2 regions of the Nitrincola salilacus genome follow, and region 1 is predicted to be linked to the other one. Evidence: riboswitches for the same ligand, from Rfam matches in the RefSeq annotation. Region 1 holds a riboswitch; the other holds the start of a gene.
The links. A riboswitch is a leader RNA that binds a small molecule or an ion and turns the genes downstream of it on or off. The one in region 1 is predicted to bind thiamine pyrophosphate.
Positions count from the first base shown of each region.

Region 1 (4,453 bases):
CTGCAAGAGGTGCACTTTGGCCGTTGGGAAGGCGTGCGCTGGGATGATGTACCCAGAGAGGAACTGGATGCCTGGGCTGCAGATCCTTTCGGATATCAGTTTCCGCAAGGGGAGTCGGTTCCGGCTTTTATCGAGCGTATCAGATTGATGCTGAACAGCCTGCCAGCAGATGCGATCATCATCACTCATGCCGGTGTGATCAGGGCCGCGCTGCATCTGAGTCAGTCCATCACTCTGGCAGAAGCATTTGATCGCAGAATCGATTTTGCTCAGTGTCTGCGTTTCTGAGAAGAGATAACAGATGTTACTCAGCCAGTTAGAAGAGTAACCACCTGTTCAGGATCATTCCCGGCTGGGCATGGCGAGATACCAGAGCTGATCAAATCTGGCTTTCCAGTATCCCAGAGCTTTCCAGGGTTGTTTTGAAGTCAGGGGCGGGAGTGGATAGTGTACCAGCGCCACCTCCAGTCGCTGCTTTTCAGCAGGGGTCAGCGTCAGCATCTGATCCAGCATCACTGCATCCAGCCAGGGGTTGCCGAGGGAGGCGAACTCCCAGTCGATCAGCGTACAGTGATCCTCAGTCAGCAACAGATTACCCGGGTGCAGGTCGTGATGGGTCAGGCAGGCCTCTGCTGTCGGCCAGTCGGCACATTCTCTCAGCAGCGCCTCGCTGAGGGCGTTGATCTGTTCAACATTGAGCTCTTCATTATTGAGTGCTTCAGCGTTTAGCTCTTCAGCACTGAGCTCTTTAGCATTGAACTCATTAGCACTGAGGACGTTTTGCCGCGCTAGCTGCGCATACTGATGAATCAGCTCTGAATAGTTACACAGCGGCAGTGCCTCGCGGATCTGCCAGCAATCGATCACGGCCTGCAGTATCAACGTGCGCTGCCGGTCGGCCAGAGTCATACCGTCTTGTTGTATGGCAGTCATCGTCTTTCCAGGCGCTTCACGCATCAACAGGCCCTCACTGGGCAGGACGGCAACCAGCTCAGGTGCCCAGTGTTGCCCTTGAATTGCCTGCATTACTGCCACCTCACGCTCCCTGTCCACGCCAGGGTTGGTGTGACTGAACTGACGCCAGACATAATGGCCGGATGCTGTTGCAATCAACCAATGCGGATTGCCGGTACCCATACCGAGAAAGGTGATCTGCCCGGCATCAATGTGGTGTGTGGCAAGCAGTGCATCCAGCCCTGAGCAGAGGGCTGGTTGAGTCGAGGGTGCTGATTGATGCGAGTCCGGATACATTGGGATATACTGATTGCTGTCTTATCGGGGTGCCCTGCGGAAGGTGATATCACCTTCATGGTCTTGTCATCAAGGCCCGGGCTGAGAGTGTACACCCGTTGAACCTGATCCAGTTAATGCTGGCGGAGGGAATGAGATAGCGACGCTGTTTGATTTGCAGCCGCTCTTGTCACCCGCCGTCGGCCCAGTTGCCTATGGCCGGTCGTCATCCATGAAAATCACACCTCGTAATCTTGCCTGTGCTGCGTTGGCAACTGTTCTGAGCAGCACATCTGTATCTGCATCCGAACTGACCGTGTATACCTACAGCTCCTTCACCAGCAGCTGGGGGCCGGGCCCACAACTGAAAACTCTGTTTGAAGCCCAGTGTGACTGCAGTCTGACGTTTGTCAGCAGTGACGATGGTGTCAGTCTGCTTAATCGGGTTCGTCTGGAGGGCAGTAATACCCGGGCGGATCTGATCATGGGTATCGATGATGCTCTGATGTCTCAGGCACGTGAACTGGGGCTGGTGCAGCCGCACGGACTTGACCTGTCGGACTGGCCGCTGCGCGACGAGTTGAGCTGGGATGATGATACTTTCGTGCCCTTTGATTACGGTTATTTCGCCTTTATCTATGATGCCGAACGACTGGCAGAGCCAGCGACCTCTTTTGCTGAACTGCTGGCTTCCGATGCGAGTGTAATTTATCAGGATCCGCGCACCAGCACGCCGGGGCAGGGCTTGATGCTGTGGATCAACGCGGTACATGGTGAGCAGGCAGGCGAGGCCTGGCAGCAACTGGCCGCTCAGACCGTCACCGTCACCAAGGGCTGGTCGGAAGCCTACAGCATGTTCCTCAAAGGCGAATCGGATTATGTCCTGAGCTATACCACATCGCCCGCGTATCATCTGGTGGCAGAAGAGGAGAGCCGCTATTTGGCAACTGAGTTCAGCGACGGCCATGTGGCTCAGATCGAAGTGGCGGCGCTGTCCGCCCATGCGCAGCAGGTTGAGCTGGCGCAGCAGTTCCTGCAGTTTTTGTTGAGTGAAGAGGCGCAGTCAGTGATCCCTGTCACCAACTGGATGCTGCCGGTACGTGATGATATCAAGCTGCCGGATGCCTTCGATACGCTGATTCAGCCGACCCGTATCGGTTTCAGCCCTGAGGTGATTCAGCAGTCCCGACCGGACTGGATTCGTGAGTGGCGGAACGCGGTCAGCCAGTGATTCGATCATGAACCGCCCTGTACTGATCAACCTGCCAACTAACCGGACCGGGCTGTGGTTTTGGTTCTGGCATCGCTGGCCGATAATGCTGCCGGGTGCATTGGCGCTGTTGCTGATGCTGGGTATCAGCGTCATGGCCTTTGTTGCACTGGCTGGCTGGGGCGATGCCGGTGTCGATACGACACTGTTACAAGAGCCCTGGTTCTGGCGGGTACTGCAGTTTTCGATCTGGCAGGCGCTGCTCAGCGCACTTCTGTCAGTGTTGTTGGCGTTACCAGTGGCGCGTGCGCTGGCGCTGGATCATCGTCTGCCGGGCAAAAGCTGGTTTCTGCGCTGGTGCCTGCTCTGTTTCGTGATGCCGAGTCTGGTGCTGATCACGGGGCTGGTGGCGTTGTTCGGGCGCTCCGGTTTGCTTACTCCGCTACTGCCTGGTGGCTGGAATCTCTATGGTCTGAGCGGCATTTTGCTGGCTCATGTGTTTCTGAACCTGCCTTTTGCGCTGCGTGTGTTTACTTTTCAGTGGCGGAGCATTCCGCAGGGGGCCTGGAAAATGGCCGCGCAACTGGGGTTGAGCGGCTGGCAACGTTTTCGGTTGGTCGAGTTGCCAGCATTGCGTGGCGTGGTGCCGGCCGTTACGGGCTTTGTTTTCCTGCTCTGCTTCAACAGTTTTGCGGTGGTGCTGGCACTGGGTGGCGGGCCACGCGCGACCACGCTGGAAGTGGCGATCTTTCAGGCACTTAAATATGACTTCAACCCGCCTGAAGCGTTGTTTCTGGCCTGGACTCAATTGCTGGTCGCTGGTGGATTGTATCTCATGTTCAGTCGCTGGGGTGGCTTGCAGTGGTTGACGCCTCTGCAACCGGATAGTGGCTGGCGGCCACATCTGAGTCGCGCGGGGCGTATTGGTGGTGGATTCGCTTATCTGTTGTGCGTGCTTTTCCTGTCGCTTCCTGTGCTGGTCCTGATTCCGACGGCGCTGCAGGCCAACCTTTCGGCGGTTCCCTGGCAGGAGATGTTGCAGGTGAGTCTGCGCTCGGTAATTCTGGCGATCAGTGCAGCGTGTCTCGCGCTGCTGCTGGCACTGGCGGTGCTCTCCTGGTGGCGACGTTTCGCCAGTCCGACACTGCGCCGCCTGATCGAAACCGCGGCACTGCATCATCTGGTGATTCCCGGTATGGTGTTGTCGGTGGGTGTCTATGTCATGCTGATGCCCTGGCTCAACTGGCAGGAGTGGGGCTGGCTTGCCATTATCCTGCTCAATGCATTGGTGGCACTGCCATTTGTTTTTCAGCAGCTCAAACCTCGCGTGTTCGAGTATGATGCCAATTATCGACCGCTGCTGGCTGATCTGGGGTTGGGTGCCTGGCCGCACTGGAAACTGGTGTATGGCCCTTTTCTGAAGCCGGTGTTGCAACGGGTGTTTGCGATCAGTTTTGTGCTGGCGCTGGGTGATTTTGCAATCTTCGGCATCTTTGGCAATGATGAGTGGCGTACCCTGCCCTGGCTGATCTATACCCTGTCGGGCTCCTATCGTCTGGCAGAAGCCGCACTGGCCTCCCTTTTGCTACTGATGCTGGCACTTGTCGCCTTAAGACTACTGGAACGCAACCATGCTTGAAGTCCGATCTCTGCAACTGTCGCGTGGAGCCTTGAGCTGGCAGTATGACTTTACATTACAGCCTGCTCAGATGCTGGCGTTGATGGGGCCGAGTGGCACGGGTAAAAGCAGTCTGCTGGAGTGTATCGGTGGTTTTGTACCGGCTGATGCCGGTCAGATTCTGCTGCAGGGAGAGCCTATCCAGCATTTGCCTGCTGAACAGCGCCCTGTCTCCACACTGTTTCAACAGCATAATCTGTTTGAACATATCAGTGTGGCGCACAATCTGCGTCTGGGTTTCAATCAGGGGCGGCCCAGTCATGAGCAGTGGAGCAGGGTGGAAGCTGCCTGCGAGCACCTTGGTATCCGTGAGTTGCTGGATCGCCTGCCTTCAG
Region 1 is NZ_CP176580.1:4,224,462-4,228,914, reverse strand. It holds gene ACK3CJ_RS19490 (histidine phosphatase family protein) at 1-288, shown strand, start outside; gene ACK3CJ_RS19485 (phosphotransferase) at 343-1,251, opposite strand; TPP riboswitch at 1,267-1,399, shown strand; gene thiB (thiamine ABC transporter substrate binding subunit) at 1,463-2,461, shown strand; gene ACK3CJ_RS19475 (ABC transporter permease subunit) at 2,469-4,079, shown strand; gene ACK3CJ_RS19470 (ATP-binding cassette domain-containing protein) at 4,072-4,453, shown strand, end outside.

Region 2 (4,453 bases), 740 kb from region 1:
CCTGCATCCCTTGCTCGGCCTGTGATGTCATGGCTGCCACCTGTTCCGCATCCAGCTCACGTACCTCCTGAGAGATTTTCATGGAGCAGAACTTGGGTCCGCACATGGAGCAGAAGTGAGCAACCTTGGCGGAGTCCTTGGGCAGGGTTTCATCATGGAAGGCGCGGGCTGTGTCTGGGTCCAGTCCGATATTGAACTGATCCTCCCAGCGGAACTCGAAGCGCGCCTTGGACATGGCGTTGTCGCGTATCTGAGCACCCGGGTGCCCTTTGGCGAGATCCGCCGCATGTGCCGCAATCTTGTAGGTGATGATGCCGGTTTTGACATCTTCCTTGTTCGGCAGGCCAAGGTGCTCCTTGGGTGTGACATAGCAGAGCATCGCACAGCCATACCAGCCGATCATTGCCGCACCGATACCTGAAGTGATGTGGTCGTAACCCGGCGCAATATCCGTGGTCAGCGGGCCAAGCGTATAGAAGGGCGCTTCATCACACACCTCCAACTGCTTGTCCATGTTCTCCTTGATCATGTGCATCGGTACATGACCAGGGCCTTCGATCATCACCTGTACATCGTGCTTCCAGGCGATCTTGGTCAGCTCACCCAGGGTTTCCAGTTCGGCAAACTGCGCTTCGTCATTGGCGTCGTATACTGAGCCGGGGCGCAGACCATCACCCAGTGAGAAGGCAACATCATAGGTTTTGCAGATCTCGCAGATATCTTCAAAATGGGTGTAGAGGAAGTTCTCCTCATGGTGTGCCAGACACCATTTCGCCATGATTGAACCACCGCGGGATACGATACCGGTCATGCGCTTGGCGGTCATTGGCACATAGCGCAGCAGTACACCGGCATGGATGGTGAAGTAATCGACACCCTGCTCAGCCTGCTCGATCAGTGTATCGCGGAACACTTCCCAGTTGAGATCTTCGGCAACACCGTTGACCTTCTCCAGCGCCTGGTAGATAGGCACGGTGCCTACGGGAACCGGTGCATTACGCAGAATCCATTCACGTGTTTCATGAATATTCTTGCCGGTCGACAGATCCATGATGGTGTCTGCGCCCCAGCGGGTTCCCCAGGTCATCTTCTCTACTTCATCTTCAATGGATGAGGTGAGAGCCGAGTTGCCGATATTGCCATTGATCTTGACCAGAAAATTGCGGCCGATGATCATCGGTTCCAGCTCAGGATGGTTGATGTTGCAGGGGATGATGGCGCGACCTGCAGCAACTTCTGCACGCACGAACTCGGGTGTGATCTCTTCCGGCAGACGGGCACCGAAATTATGGCCCGGATGCTGCTGCGCAATGACGTTACCTTCGGCGCGGTGCTTGGCCAGCTTCATGTTCTCGCGGATCGCGATGAACTCCATCTCGGGGGTGATAATCCCCTGACGCGCATAGTGCAGCTGGGAGACATTCTTGCCGGCCTTGGCACGGCGAGGTTTGCGCTTGAGGTTGAAGCGCAGGTTGTCCAGGCGCAGATCTGCTTCGCGTGTACGGCCATATTCTGAGCTCAGCTGTGACAGTACTTCGGTATCGTCGCGCTCCAGAATCCAGGTCTCGCGCAGCGGTGCCAGGCCTTCACGCACATCGATACTGACGGTTGGGTCGGTATAGGGGCCGGAGGTGTCATAGACAAATAACGGCTCGTTTTTTTCGCCACCCATCTCGGTTGGCGTGTCATCCAGGCTGATTTCGCGCATCGGTACACGAATATCCGGGCGGCTGCCCTCTATGTATACCTTGCGTGAGCGAGGGAAGGGTTGCACGGAGTGCTGATCGACGATGGCGCTTTCGCTGAGTACTTTATTGGGTTGGTTCATATGACAGTCCTGAGGGATTTATTATTTGCGTTTAGTTGGGAATGTATGAGGGGTTATTGCTGTCCTGATGCCACCACTCATGGAAGTGGTTGACCGGGCCGTGACCTGAACCTACCTTCAGCATATCTGCGGTCTTGATCGCATTGCTGATGTAATGTTTACCGGCCCGAACGGCATCGGGTAGCGTCATCTGCCGCGCCAGAAAGGCGGTAATGGCGGATGACAGCGTACAGCCGGTGCCATGCGTATTGCCGGTGTTGTAGCGCTTGGATGTCAGCTCAATGACCTGAGTGCCGTCACTGAACAGGTCGATGGCCTGATTGTCGCTCTGCAGGTGCCCACCTTTCAGCAGGATCGCTGCATCGGTCAGGCTGTGAAGAGCGGGTAACAGGTCATGCATCTCTTGCACTGAACGGGGTTCGGGACGGTCGGTCAGTCGAGCTGCTTCCGGGAGATTGGGTGTGATCAGGCTGGCGCGAGGCAACAGGAGGCTCCGCAACGAATTGATCGCATCTCCCTGCAGCAGGGCATCGCCACTTTTGGCGATCATCACGGGATCAAGCACGATCGGACGCGCAGGGTATTCACTCAGCGCCTTCGCAACACATTCAATAGTTGCAACATCACCGAGCATGCCGATCTTGATTGCCGCCACATTCAGGTCATCAAGCACGGCTTGAATCTGGCTGCGAATAAAATCGGCAGGGATCGGCAGAATGGCACGCACTTCACGTGTGTTCTGGGCCGTCAGTGCGGTAATGACAGATGCGCCGAAAACACCCAATGCTGAAAAGGTTTTCAGATCTGCCTGAATACCCGCGCCGCCTCCGCTGTCGGAGCCTGCAAGGGTCATGGCGATGGCTGTGTCAGCTATCATGAAGCAACTCCTGTGTGGATAAGTCCATACAGGGTGTCGCTGGGAAAAAGCGAGATGTCATACGAAGCGATCTTGATTCCCTACGCCGGTGTTAGCCGGATCAGGTTCAGCGGGTATGATCTCAGCCCAGTGGGCACCCCGATCGAAATGATCAACGCAAGTCTAAACGCTTTCGCTGTCCAGATACAAGGGCTGTTCCGGCACTGGATTCAGGTAATCCTTCAGCTATTGAGCTATAAGTTAAGGATGTAGTTGTGATGTAGAGCGATGTTGTGATGTCCGCAAAGTCGGACGGTTGTAAAGGAGTTATCCATGAACCCAATTGAATCAGTCGAAATTCTCTGCCCTTATTGCAGTGCCCCACTGAGTTTGATGGTTGATTGCAGCGAGGCTGATCAGGAGTATGTGGAGGATTGCCACGTCTGCTGCAGTCCGATACTGGTGCATGCACAGGTGACTGACGGTGTGCAGGTCAGCATCAGTCGGGAAAATGGCTGACTCTCTTATCTGACTCTCTTGTATAAGCAAGTCGCGCTTCAGCGGTGCAACTGCAGAGCAATGTTCAGCAGCTCAGGATCAAGGCCCTTACGGTAACGCAGCAGATCATCCAGTGGTGTATCCACAATGCGACCGTCTCGCACACCCACCATGATGTCGCTGTAACCAGCCAGCAGGTATTTGACGGCCATTGCACCGAGGCAGGATGCCAGCACACGATCATGCCCGGTCGGGGTGCCACCGCGCTGAATATGCCCCAGAATACAGACATGGGGTTTCTGTCCATGGATACGCAACTGCTCGGCGAGTCGTCCTGTCAGGCCGGGCACCTTGCCCTCGGCAACCACGATAATCCCGCTGGAGCCATGCCCTGCAACACGGCTGTTGGCCAGCTGCAGACTCAACTCCTCCAGATCCAGGGCGTGTTCGGGCACGACGATCATCTCTGCACCGGCAGCAATACCGACATGCGTGGCGATAAATCCGGAGTTGCGCCCCATCACCTCGACCAGAAAGTGGCGCTCATGCGAGTGGGCGGTATCCCTGATTCTGTCGATGGCATCCAGCGCCGTGTTGACGGCAGTATCAAAACCGATGGTATCGTCAGATCCGAAGACATCATTATCAATCGTGCCGGGAATGCCGATGGTCGCAAGTCCGGTTTCCTCTTCCATCAGGTGGGCGCCGGTCAGTGAGCCATCGCCACCGATCACAACCAGCCCGTCGATACCCCTCTGGCGCAGGATCTGTGCTGCAGTGGCTCTGACTTCGGGTTGCTTGAAGGTTTCGCAACGATCACTTTTCAGAAAAGTGCCGCCACGCTGAACAATATTCGAGACCGACTGGCTGTCGAGAAGCTGCATATCGTTTTCCAGCAGCCCACTGAAACCGCGCTTGATTCCGTAAACCTCTATGCCATGATTGAGCGCGGTACGGACCACCCCCCTGATAGCAGCATTCATGCCCGGTGCATCGCCGCCACTGGTCAGTACAGCCAGCGCTTTGAGCGGTAGTTTCGGTTCCAGAACAGGCAGTTCGTACATGGTATTCTCCTGTGTACGCAGCGGTGCGCAGTATTCTCTCAAGGCAGCTTCAATGATGAGGTGCCTGATTAGAGTATATATATTGAACGATACGGTAATAGTGATTTGACTAAAAAACTGTTACACATCAATCATAGAGTCCAGCTGTAAAGGAATATTGGTCATGAGTAACAGCTATCCGGCCCAGATTGCCGAAACCGCGCTGCA
Region 2 is NZ_CP176580.1:142,640-147,092, forward strand. It holds gene thiC (phosphomethylpyrimidine synthase ThiC) at 1-1,828, opposite strand, end outside; gene thiD (bifunctional hydroxymethylpyrimidine kinase/phosphomethylpyrimidine kinase) at 1,860-2,705, opposite strand; TPP riboswitch at 2,766-2,856, opposite strand; gene ACK3CJ_RS00700 (CPXCG motif-containing cysteine-rich protein) at 3,018-3,203, shown strand; gene pfkA (6-phosphofructokinase) at 3,242-4,246, opposite strand; gene aceK (bifunctional isocitrate dehydrogenase kinase/phosphatase) at 4,410-4,453, shown strand, end outside.
Region 2: another riboswitch for thiamine pyrophosphate. It lies ahead of thiD (bifunctional hydroxymethylpyrimidine kinase/phosphomethylpyrimidine kinase); the one in region 1 lies ahead of thiB (thiamine ABC transporter substrate binding subunit).